DNA from 4 places in the Mucilaginibacter gynuensis genome. Region 2 is predicted to be linked to each of the others. Evidence: riboswitches for the same ligand, from Rfam matches in the RefSeq annotation. Region 2 holds a riboswitch; each other region holds the start of a gene.
The links. A riboswitch is a leader RNA that binds a small molecule or an ion and turns the genes downstream of it on or off. The one in region 2 is predicted to bind S-adenosylmethionine.
Positions count from the first base shown of each region.

Region 1: linked by a shared signal. The riboswitch ahead of ABD894_RS05580 (SusC/RagA family TonB-linked outer membrane protein) and the one ahead of ABD894_RS00740 (peroxiredoxin family protein) in region 2 are both predicted to bind S-adenosylmethionine.
Region 3: linked by a shared signal. The riboswitch ahead of ABD894_RS20430 (cysteine desulfurase family protein) and the one ahead of ABD894_RS00740 (peroxiredoxin family protein) in region 2 are both predicted to bind S-adenosylmethionine.
Region 4: linked by a shared signal. The riboswitch ahead of ABD894_RS01985 (O-acetylhomoserine aminocarboxypropyltransferase/cysteine synthase family protein) and the one ahead of ABD894_RS00740 (peroxiredoxin family protein) in region 2 are both predicted to bind S-adenosylmethionine.

Region 1 is NZ_BAABFT010000002.1:548,561-551,707, forward strand. Features, by position in the region: gene ABD894_RS05575 (KTSC domain-containing protein) at 195-644, opposite strand; SAM riboswitch class I at 1,044-1,152, shown strand; gene ABD894_RS05580 (SusC/RagA family TonB-linked outer membrane protein) at 1,609-3,147, shown strand, end outside.
Region 2 is NZ_BAABFT010000001.1:198,640-201,786, reverse strand. Features, by position in the region: gene ABD894_RS00745 (peroxiredoxin family protein) at 1-161, opposite strand, end outside; gene ABD894_RS00740 (peroxiredoxin family protein) at 189-1,511, opposite strand; SAM riboswitch class I at 1,761-1,876, opposite strand; gene ABD894_RS00735 (protein-disulfide reductase DsbD N-terminal domain-containing protein) at 2,413-2,859, opposite strand; SAM riboswitch class I at 2,956-3,069, opposite strand.
Region 3 is NZ_BAABFT010000013.1:27,628-30,774, reverse strand. Features, by position in the region: gene ABD894_RS20430 (cysteine desulfurase family protein) at 22-1,158, opposite strand; SAM riboswitch class I at 1,265-1,379, opposite strand; gene ABD894_RS20425 (TIGR03364 family FAD-dependent oxidoreductase) at 1,561-2,685, opposite strand; gene ABD894_RS20420 (DUF5690 family protein) at 2,682-3,147, opposite strand, start outside.
Region 4 is NZ_BAABFT010000001.1:462,427-465,573, forward strand. Features, by position in the region: gene ABD894_RS01980 (trans-sulfuration enzyme family protein) at 1-824, shown strand, start outside; SAM riboswitch class I at 931-1,041, shown strand; gene ABD894_RS01985 (O-acetylhomoserine aminocarboxypropyltransferase/cysteine synthase family protein) at 1,280-2,605, shown strand; gene ABD894_RS01990 (homoserine O-acetyltransferase family protein) at 2,672-3,147, shown strand, end outside.

The DNA of each region.
Region 1 (3,147 bases), on a different contig from region 2:
CCCATGACATGTTTGTAAGTAATTGATTATCAAATATATTTTTCACATGTCATTGAACCCTTAGAGGCCACGGATTTTAAAACTCAGGCTGACAGTCCTACGTAAAAAACCCCAAACCTTCTCCCCTATGGAAAGAAAATTTGGGATCATATATTTTCTTAAATCCTGAATCTCTATTCTTGTATCTAAACCGACTACGCCGATGCTACCAGCTTGCTTACGCTGCGGTAAACGTAGTTGTTGAAGATATGCCTGCGGGCGAAACGGCCGGGTGAATCGGCGTTGATGAGCTTTACATAGATGGCTTTTGGCACGTCGAAATATTCATATTCGTTGCCATCGGCAAAGCTAACTTTAAGCACTTGTGATTTGTATTCAAAATCAACCATGGCCGATGCGGTTGTGGTCGCGGTGTATTCGGTGATAGACTGGGCACGGGTTTCGGGAGCAATACTCACCAAAAAGTGATAGGCTTCGATAATAGTCTTACTTTTTTCTTCGGCAGCTAACTTGCTTTCTTCGCTTTCCTGAAATTTATCGGGGTGCCAGGCTTTCATCAAACCACGGTATACCGATTTTAGTTCCTGTAGTTCGGCGGCTTCGTTAACGCCCAATAATTTCCTGTAGTCTACTATCTTTTTCATGCTTTCGTTCGTTTTATGTTATTACGTAAAAAGATGAAAGCCTTGATATTAAGCCCAATCTCCCCCCGAAAATAATTTTGCAAAGGTACGCTTTATACACCACAATTTTAAGCACCGGTTCACTATTATCAATTTGATAATATCCGCTTAAAATTTAGCGCCATTGGTAATTGCAATACACGGTGCAGATACAAAACTTTTATATGTATAAATACCTCAAGCTTTAAAACCTGCAATTTTTACACTATATAATTAACACAATAAAATATACTTGTAATACAATTAATTATACCACCATAAACCCAAACTGACAATAATCTGACAATAAAATATAATATCTATAGATTTAGTAGAATATATATTATATATTTGCAGCGTCAATCGTTCTTATACATCATTTAATTATCCAGAAAGACGGAGGGAAAGGCCCTGTGATGTCTTAGCAACCTGTACGCCATTGGTATAAAGGTGCTAATTCCTATCTGCCCCGTGGCAGAAAAGATAATGTTAACTCTGCAAACTGTTTGCGCTACAAGCAAGCATCTCAGCTTATCTCCGGCAATCTGTATAATTAATTAAAAATTTTATTTCTGTTCATCCATAATTGGGTGCGCCGCATTAGTTAATAATAACAAGCATATTCCCCACTATTAATATAACAAATAAGTAAATGAAAAAACGAAGTACTCACTTAAGTTTACCTACCTTAAAAACCACATCTAACGGTGCCTTAAGCACATACGTTTTCGCGCACATGGCTGTCATGTGTTGTTGCAGCTAACAGGCTGCCAGGTTATTTGCACCGGTCTTAATATACAGGCTACCACAGCGAGTAACGCCAAACAATAAATATTTAACACCCTAAAGTTGATACTGCTTTTAAGCGGACTGGCTTTGCTATGCGCTTGTTTCACGGCAACATCAATACAAACGGGAGAAACACAAACACTCACAAACAATTGTCATGTTGAAAACTTACAAATTATTAGTGGCCCTGCTTTTGCCACTCCTTTTTGCCCAAACGCTTTACGCGCAATCGGTAAAAATAAGCGGTACGGTAACCGCCAAAACCGATGGCCTGCCCCTACCCGGCGTTAGCATCTCCATAAAAGGCAGCACCAGCGGTACCCAAACCAATGTGGATGGTAAATTTACCCTTACCGCCAAACCGAAGGATATTATAAATGTATCATACATCGGTTACAAAACACAGGAAATTGTGATAAGCGAAACCGAAACTACCTTGCAAATTGTGCTTGATGAACAGGCCAATTCGCTTAACGAGGTGGTAGTAACAGCGCTCAACATATCTAAAGAGAAAAAATCACTGGGCTACGCTGTTCAGGGTTTAAAATCGAAAGATATATCAGAGGCTAAAGAAACCAATATTATCAATGCTTTATCGGGTAAAATAGCAGGTGTAAACGTTACCAGCAGCCAGGGCGATATGGGTTCGGCACGTATCATTATACGCGGCGAAACTTCTATTGCCGGTAACAACCAGCCGTTATTTGTGGTAGATGGTGTGCCTGTAGATAACGCCCAAAACCAGGGCACCAGCGGGTCAAGGGATTTCGCCAACGTACTGTCCGACTTAAATTCAGAAGATATTGAATCGTTAACTGTGCTGAAAGGTCCTAACGCGGCAGCATTATATGGTTCACGTGCGGCAGGTGGTGTTATACTCATCAAAACCAAATCGGGAAAGAATAGCAAAGGTTTAGGCATTACGCTTAACTCAAACACCAGCTTTTCGAGCCTGCTTACCTTGCCCGATTATCAAAACGCTTACGGACAAGGCTCTAACGGTAAATTCAGTTACGTGGATGGTAAAGGTGCTGGTATTAATGATGGTGTAGATGAAAGCTGGGGCCCTGCATTGGATGGCCGCCTGATCCCTCAATTCTTCTCGAATGGTAAAGCAGAGCCTTTTGTAGCCCACCCTAACAATGTTAAAGATTACTTTAACACCGGTTATACATACAACAACGGTGTGGCCGTTACCGGTTCTGATGAAAAGTTCGACTACCGTTTATCATACAATAACCTGCATCAAACAGGCGTAGTGCCCAATTCATCGCAAGGTAAAAACGCTTTCGCGCTCAATACTACCTATCGTGTAAACGATAAACTGACTATTAACGCGGTGGCCAACTACATTAAGGATGATGCCGATAACCTACCCGGCGCTTATGGCAAGCGCGCTACCAGCACCATGCTACAATTCACATGGTTCGGTCGCCAGGTTGATATTAACCAGTTAAGGAATTATCGTAATGCCGATGGCAGTACCTTTAACTGGAACAACAGCTATTACAGCAACCCATACTTTGTAGCCTACGAAAATACCGTTGCACAACACCGCAACCACTTTTTAGGCAATGTGGAATTAAACTACAAGATCATCGACGGACTGTCTGCCAACTTCCGTATAGGTACCGATCAATATACCGACAGGCGCAAGATCAAAGTTGCCTACGGTACAAACGGAACCCCATTTGGC
Region 2 (3,147 bases):
TTGAAAGGTACCTGTGTTTCGCTCACGTTAAATACGCCCCGCCATACACCTTCCTTAATCACTTTTGCAGCCGGTTCCTTGTCGCCGGCCAGTACAGCCCCGCTGAACAGTAAACCTGCCGACAGCAGCGCGGTGCCTTTTAAAAATTTAATTGTTTTCATAATGGTTGTTTATATGAGGTCGGTTTGTTATTTACCTTGTACTGTATTACCTGCATCCTGCGTGTTAGCCGCGCTTTCCGGTGCCGGTTCGGCTATTAAGGCATCCAGTACTTTGTTGAATTTCTTTTCGTAATCGTCAAAATATTTGCCTGTAACCGTGCCGGTGTAGCCAGTGTATATTTCACGTACATCGCCCTTACGGTCAATAATTATTGTGGTAGGGAAAGCGATGAACTTGTTAATCGCAGGCAGTTTTTGAGCTACCAGTTTTTTATCGGCCAGGCCACCGAACAGAATATCGTAACCGATATTGTACTTATCGCGCAGTTTACCTAAAGTGTATTTAGCATACTCCAGGCTGTCTTTTTGCTCAAAGCCGATAGCGATAGCCTCTACACCACGTTTTTTATTTTTGTTGAACCATGGCGATAAAAACACGGTTTGGTCTGTACAGTTAGGGCACCAGGTACCAATAATTTCAACAATTACTACCTTGCCTTTGTATTTACTATCGCTTAACGATACCTGCTTGCCATTCAGATCGGGGAAGGTAAAATCAAGCTTTTTGTAGCCTTCTTTTAAAAAGGTGAGTTTATAAGGATCGGGGAGTTCAACATCGTTGTTTTTGGTAGCGTCAAACTTCAGGTTTTTGTATATGCCGAAGCCTTCTTCGCCAGATAGTGTACCGTCATCGTTTATTTTTCCTTTAATAATAAAAGGGCTTGGGCCGGTAAAGCCCGATAGCGCGAACTCGTTGCCTTGTATAGTACCTTCAATTTCGCGGCTATCGCCTACCACCGTCATTACCACGCCGGTAAGTTTGTTGCCTTTTTGTTTTAACAGGGCTATTGAAGCTGGCACAGCCTCTTTGCTGTATAATTTAAGCTCCCATTTACCGGTAAGATCTGCTGTAGGAGCAACATCTTTACCAGGCTCAACAAAGCGATAAGTTTTACCATGCTCAGCTGTAAATGGCAACGCGTTACCACGGAAGTTGGGCACCAGGCTGCGATATTCGCCGCTTAGGGTTCCGTCATCGTTTATTTTGGCAACGAGGGCCGCGTCATAAGTATTCATTTTGATAAATACCGAATCTTTACCCAGCAGCTGTACGTGGAAGTTATCGCGGCGTGAACCGTTTAACAGGGTAAATACGGCATGCTCGGCATCTTTACCTTTCAGCTCGAAGTTGAACGGCACTTGCGATTCGCTTACGGTGAATACACCGCGCCAAACACCTTCTTTAATAAATTTTGCAGGCGGGTTTTTATCGCCGGCTAACGCTGTACCACTTAGCAACAATCCCAATGAAAGGTATTTTGCTTTAGATAGATAATTTTTGAAGTTCATTTTTTGTGTGATTTATAGTTGTTAAATTTTGTTTACTGCTTAATTGAACATTAAGTAGTGTGCTTAAATTTGAGGCATAAGCAGTCCCTTACCCGCAGCTAAACAGCTACAGCTCACGGTAAATAATTCCGATAAATTTTATGCGGAGAAACCCCGGGGAACTACATGCACATACAACAACATCGCACGGTGGTTGCGCTTGATTGTTTGGCTAAAAAGAGATAATTCAAATTTTGCATAACACTAGTTAATTTATATTTCCGGAGGAACATCCCTTCGGAAAAAAGTAAAGCACTTATTTCATTACTGAATGAAAAGTTGCTAGAAGATCATCGAGACTTCCTCTCCCTTCTTCTTTATAAATCAACTAATTAATGGTGGGGTTAATTAGATGGCGTAAAGGTAACAATAAAAATCAATAATACAAGTTTATCTATAGAATTAGTAGTATTTATTTTTATTTAGTTTGATATATTGTTTAAATATGGATGACCAACATCCTGGACTGTTCGGAAAAGCAAGCTGAATGAAATTACCACCATTGCATAAAGCAATACCTCTTTACAGCCAGGATGCCGGACTTGTTTTTCAAGGCGGTATCCGGGTTAACAGACAGGTAAAAACTTTAATTACAACAGCAGCAACCGGGTAAAACTGCTAAGCAATAGCTGTTTAAATAGCGCAATGCGGTTTGATCATCAAAAATACCGTTCTTCATTTGTTTATAAATTTAATTTCAGTTTGTCAGGATCAGATTTAAACCCACTGCCTTTCCTAATCGGTCAGCTTCACGGGTATTGCACTGTTCCCTCCTATTTATAAATCAATCGGTGGTATATTGATATATGTGTAAGGTTTAGCTATAATTATTATAGCAGTATTTTTTATTATTACGGGTATATTATTTTACCGCTACGGTAAATTCAATATCCTCGGGCGGCAGGCACTCTTTGTTGCTGCACGCTAAAAAAGTGATAGTGCCTTTTACTACCGGGTTGTTTTTATTAAGCTTTATTTTTTGCTGAAATATTACCTGTTTTTCAAAATAGGCAACGTTCACCCCAAAGTACTTTTCAAACTTTTTAATGGGTCTGGGTTCGGATGGTTTGCCTAACAGCGAAATATCTTCCGACGCGGCAAACTTTAGTTCTGTTTTGGTTGGCCCGCCTTCGGCAATGTTTTGCGAGTAAATGTGCCAGCCTTTATCAATGGTAGCCTTAACAAATATTACTGCCTCGTTATTGCCCGTTTTTTTAGCAGCGTAAGCCCATTTAACAGGTTCCTGTATCTGGCTGTAAGCGCCAAAGCTTAGTAGGAGTATAAATGATAATAAGTATATTTTTTTCATGCTTGTATAGCTGTTTTGTATGTCAAATTAATGTTCCTGGTATTTGACTTATCCTGAGAGGCAAAAAGAGACAGCTATGTATCTGGAAATCTTTTCATCTTATCTATCTCCGCATATCGCGAAGCAGGAGTTAGCACCTTTTACATGTATTAGGATGTACAGGTTGCTAAGACATCATAGGGCCTTTCCCTCTGTCTTTCTGGATAAGTACTATAAAGAACGTGTTATCTGATGCAAATATATGATATAAACTATAATATCTATAGAAATTATAGAATTTATTTCACT
Region 3 (3,147 bases), on a different contig from region 2:
TGTTGTTTGTATCCTAATTAATTATGCGGCAACCGAATCATAAACTGCTGCCAATACGCTTACTGCATGGTCAATTTCGGCAGCGGTATTGTATTTACTGAACGAAAAACGAATGGTGTTCCTCGATGCATCGGCATTGATGGCCTGTAATACATGCGATGCCGAACCGGTAGAGCAGGCACTGCCGCCTGATACCGATATATTGTTTTGATCGAGATAAGCTAACAGATCGAAAGCATTGGCGTTAACCGGCAAGCTCGCGCTTAGCACAGTGTAAAGGCTTTTATCTGCAATGGCCGAATTACCATTGAAATATACATCGCCAACCTGCTCCTGTAGTTTATAGATCATCCTGTTTTTTAATGTTTGTATATATTTTTGATGCTCATCAATATCGCGGTAAGCTATTTCCAACGCTTTTGCCAAACCAATTATACCGTGAATATTCTCGGTACCTGCCCTTAATTTGCGCTCCTGCGAGCCGCCATGTAATAACCTCGAAAGCTGTACACCATCGCGGCAGTAAAGAAAACCTACCCCTTTTGGCCCATGAAACTTGTGTGCCGAAGCTGCTATAAAATGCGTTTTTAGTTTTGACAGATCGTGGCGGTAATGCCCGATGGTTTGAACTGTGTCTGAATGAAAAATTGCCCTGTAGCTACAACAGACCTCGCCGATCAATTCGATATCGTTCAGGTTACCAATTTCATTATTGGCATGCATTACCGATACCAGCGAACGTGTATTGTTTTGCAACAAGGTTTCGAGGTGATCGATATCAAGGTTACCCCTGCTATCTATATTGATGAAGCTTAATTTTATTTCGCCCTGTTTTTGCAGCTCTTCCAGTGTGTGCAGTACCGCGTGGTGCTCAAAGGGCGTAGTAATTACGTGTTTTATTTGATGAGAACGTACGCTTGATAGTATGGCAGTATTATCGGCCTCGGTGCCGCCGCTGGTAAAGATGATCTCGTTTGGCGAGGCGTTCAGTAAACCTGCAATGGTTTGCCTTGCCTGCTCAATAGCGCTTTTTACCTGCCTGCCATGCTCGTGATGCGACGAAGGGTTTCCGAAAAATTCGAGTAAGTAAGGGGTGATGGTGGTAAATACCTCGCTATCGAGTTGAGTAGTTGCGGCGTTATCAAGGTAAATTCTCATTTTGTTTCTCTTTTTTATAAATCGTTAACAGTTATGTTTTTGTATCGACTTATCCGGAAAAGAGGCAAAAAAGAAAAGCTACTGAGCGAGTCTTAAAATATTTGTCATCTTATCTTCCTCCTTTGTGGCGGAGCAGGAATTAGCACCTTTTACAAGCTCAAGAGCCGGTACAGGTTGCTAAGACGTCATAGGGCCTTTCCCTCTGTCTTTCTGGATAAGTATAATAAAGAACAATTATTATGATGCAAACATACATATTTAAACTACTATTTACATAGATTTTATAGTTTTTATTTGAAATAATTTATTTAATACTGATTTACAGCTAAATAAAAATGCGCCCGGTAATTAAACCAGACGCTTTTTTCTCTATTTAGGTTGTTGAAAAGCTCAATTAGCAGATCATCTGCCCGCAAAATATTGCTCGCAAAGACCGAATGACAGCGTCATCCCGTTGCCGCCAACACCGTTGATAATGGTTACACCCGGTTCCGGATCGGTTATAAATTCAGTTTCGCCGTTCATCATTTTGGGGTAGATACCATGCCACGATTGCAACAGTTTCCAGTCTTTAAAAGTAGCGAAGGTATGCAGGTAATCGGTAATTAGTTTGTTAATGAATTCCTTATCGAACGGGTCATGCACCAAACCATATTCGTGCGAATCGCCTATGGTGAGCTCGCCGCCGCCATTCTGCGATACCATTACGTGGATGCCCCATTTTAAATGTTCAGCATATTGCTCCTCATAACGTTGCTTAAGCGCAGGCAATGATGCCGCGATTTGAAAACCCGGATAATGGATCATAGATAAACCACCGCAAAGCGACGGACCTATGCGCCAACCTTCGGGCTGGGTAACCAAACGCATCATTTGCAATTTACATTTGCTGATATTGGTTTGCAGGAATAATTCGGGATACAGGGTTTCAAAATCGGCACCGCTACATACAAATATTTCGTCGGCCTCCCAGGTACGTTTACCGGAGTAAACCTTTGGCGCTTGAATTTGGCTTATGGCCGTGTTCCAGTGAAACTCTACACCAAACTTGCCGGCAAGGTATGCGGCCACCTGCCCTACTGCTACCCGCGACTCGATGATCATTTCCTCACCGCTCCATAAAGCACCCTTTAAACCATCCGGGTTTACAGCCGGTGATCTTTGCAGCGCTTCGGCCGGTGTAAGTAAGGCACAGTCGCGGTCATTTTTGTTGGCTTCCACATAGTCGGCAATTACCTGTAGCTCATCATCGTGATAAGCCAAGTGCAGCGAGCCAACTTCGTCATGCCAAATATCGGCTTCGGTACAAACTGTTTTCCAGATGCTGCGCGATAACATGGCCCTTTCAAACATTGGCCCGGTGGCCTGCCCTATTGGCCACACCATACCAAAATTACGTATTGATGCACCCACAGCACGCTCGTTACGTTCAAATACGGTGACTTTATAACCTCGTGTAGCCAGTGCCCTTGTCGTTGCAAGGCCCACTATGCCTGCTCCTATAACTATTGCCGACTTTTGTTTCATACCGTGATGATGTTTAAATTTTTGGCGCTTTTGTTACTTTTTCGCGCACTTTGTAAAAAATATATTAATGACATTACCGCGCTTACGCCGCCAACTATGGCAACGATCAAAACGCCTTCCTTAAAAAACGCGCCCCAGCTAATGGTAGGTCTGCCAAGTTCTTTGATAAGTAATACGCTTACGCTGCCCAAATATCCGGCGGCATCGGCTATGTACATCACAAAACCCACGTTGCTTCGGTATTTAAATGAAGCGATCATCCGCTCGAAGAAAATAGCGTTGTAAGGTACATAACCCAGGTATAAACCTAATCCGGCCATAGTCATCCATGTTATTGCGCTGATGGCTTCCAGATCAAACAATATGGTTGACACGCCTACCAGCACACAGCCGCCGATGATCATGAGGTGAATAACGCTGAATGCCCGTAAGTTCTTTTTAATGAGGATGAGCAAGCTCATG
Region 4 (3,147 bases), 260 kb from region 2:
ATGGTTTACGCAACCAAATCAAAAACTTGTTTGCAGGTATACTGGAGTTCGATTTTATTGATGTGAACGATACCGAATTACTACAACAGCATATAAAACCCAATACCGGTGTAATATGGATAGAAACCCCATCGAACCCGTTATTGAAGCTTACCGATATTAAAAAGGCAGTTGCAATAGCTCATGCCAAAGGTATTAAAGTAGTGTGCGATAATACTTTCGCCACACCTGTATGCCAGCAGCCTATCGCGTTAGGGGCCGATTTGGTAATGCACTCGGCTACCAAATACTTCGGCGGCCACAGCGACCTGATGGGCGGCGCCTTAATTGCCGCCGAAAAAAGCGACTGGTGGTTAAAGATCCGCCAGGTACAGGAAATGGGTGGCGCTATCCCCTCGCCTATGGATTGCTATTATTTAGTACGAAGTATCAAAACACTGCCTTACCGTGTGCGCGGCCATGTAAACAACGCGCAGCTATTAGCCCAGTTTTTAGAAGATCATCCGAAGGTAGAACGTGTAATGTATCCGGGCTTGCCATCGCACCCGCAGCATGATATAGCTAAGGCGCAAATGCTGAGCTTTGGCGGGATGCTGTCTTTTTGCATAAAAGGCAGTGAAGATGATACCCGTAAGGTAGTAAATAGTGTAAAGCTGTTTACACAGGCCACCAGCCTGGGTGGTGTTGAAAGCCTGATAGAGCACCGTGCATCGGTAGAAGGGCTCGACACCAAAACGCCCCGAAACCTGCTTAGGGTATCAGTAGGTTTAGAGCATATTGATGACCTTATTGCCGACCTTAAAGCGGCTTTTAACAGTTTTTAAGCATAAATAAAAATAAAATTTGGAGATAAGTATTCAATTAACATATCTTTGAAACATTATTTGGTAGCAAATATTAAGATCATTGTTCCGCCAACCGGCGAATTTTGGTTTATAAAGAAGTGGCGAGAGATCAGGCTCAACAACCCACTGGCAACCCTTCAATTTGAAGAAGGTGCCAATTCCTGGCCCGGAGAATGGATCCCGGGGAATATAAATTAACCACCATGAAAAGTTTAGTACAAGTCAAAGAAAGTAAGATACAACAGGTTACCCCAACCGGCAATTCATTTGCTATTTGTATTTGTATGTGTTGCTGCTGTTGATTCAGTAACACGTTCCCATTTTCATTTTCCTGAAAAATACGCGTGTTGCTCCTGTCGGGATGCTATTATCCTGCTTTGCGCACACGGTAAAACAAACTGATCATTTACAAACAATTAAAATCTTAACATATCATGTCTACTACAAATTTAAAATTCGAAACACTACAATTACACGCAGGTCAGGAAGCAGATGCAACAACAGGTTCACGCGCTGTACCTTTATACCAAACTACTTCATATGTTTTTAACAGTGCCGAGCATGGCGCTAACCTGTTCGCACTGAAAGAGTTTGGCAATATCTACTCCCGCATAATGAACCCCACTACCGATGTTTTTGAAAAACGGGTAGCAGCCTTAGAAGGTGGTGTAGCGGCATTAGCAACGGCATCCGGCCAGGCAGCGCAGTTTTTGGCCTTAAATAATATTTTACAGCTTGGAGATAACTTTGTTACCTCACCATTTTTATACGGCGGCACTTATAACCAGTTTAAAGTAGCCTTTAAACGCATTGGTATCGATGTACGTTTTGCCAAAGATGATACTGCCGAAAACATAGAAGCACTTATCGACGATAAAACAAAAGCCATTTACCTCGAAACCATTGGTAATCCGGGCTTTAACATCCCTGATTTTGAAAAGATTGCCGCTGTAGCACAAAAACACGACCTGCCTTTAATAGTAGATAATACTTTCGGCGCTGCCGGATATTTGTTCCGTCCGCTGGAGCATGGCGCGCATGTGGTAGTACAATCGGCTACTAAATGGATAGGCGGCCATGGTACAAGCATTGGCGGTGTAATAGTTGATGGCGGTAATTATAACTGGGCCAATGGCAAATATCCTCAATTCACCGAACCGGCCGAAGGTTATCATGGTTTAGTATTTGGCGATGTATTCGGTATTGGCGGTCCGTTTGGTAATATCCAATTTATTATACGTGCCCGTGTAGAAGGCCTGCGCGATTTCGGTCCGTCGCAATCCCCATTCAATTCTTGGTTATTGGTTCAGGGATTAGAAACCCTGTCGTTACGCGTACAACGCCATATTGATAATGCGCTCGAACTGGCCAAATGGCTGGAACAGCATCCTTTGGTAGCCAAAGTAAACTATCCGGGTTTGGCATCATCACCGTATAACGCGCTGGCTAAAAAGTATTTAAAAAACGGATTTGGCGCAGTACTGTCATTTGAGGTAAAAGGCGATAAAGAAAACGCCGGTGCAATAATTGACAGCCTAAAACTGGTGAGTCATGTGGCAAACGTAGGCGACGCGAAAACGCTGATCATACAGCCATCGGCTACTACGCATCAGCAATTGAGCGATGAAGAGCAGCTTTCTGCCGGCGTTACGCCTACCCTGTTACGCGTAGCGGTTGGTATTGAACATATTGATGATATTAAAGGCGATTTTGAACAAGCCTTCAATAAAATAAAACAACCCGAAGCCGAATTGGTGTAAACCATTTAGCACGGGCTATACAAATTAAAAAGTCCCTTCCGTTGGGGAGGGACTTAAATAATATATATGAACACAGAAGTATTTAAGTACACTAAAACATTTACACTTGAGTCGGGCAGCGAGTTGCATGATCTTGAAATAGGTTTTAACACCTACGGCAAGCTGAACAAAAACAAGGATAATGTGGTTTGGGTGTGCCATGCGTTGACTGCCAATTCGGACGTGCTTGATTGGTGGCAGGGTTTATTCGGTAAGGATAACTATTTTAATCCCGAAGAACATTTTATTGTGTGTGCCAATATTTTGGGTTCGCCTTATGGTACTACTAATCCGCTAAGTACAAACCCGGTTACCGGGCAGCCTTATTATTTGGCATTTCCGCAATTTACCATAAGGGATATTGTTAAGGCGCATCAGCTACTGGCTGATTATTTGAATATCGAAGATATCCATATCCTTATCGGTGGTTCATTAGGTGGCCAGCAATCGTTAGAATGGTCAATTATTGAGCCTGAGCGTATTAAAAATCTGATACTTATCGC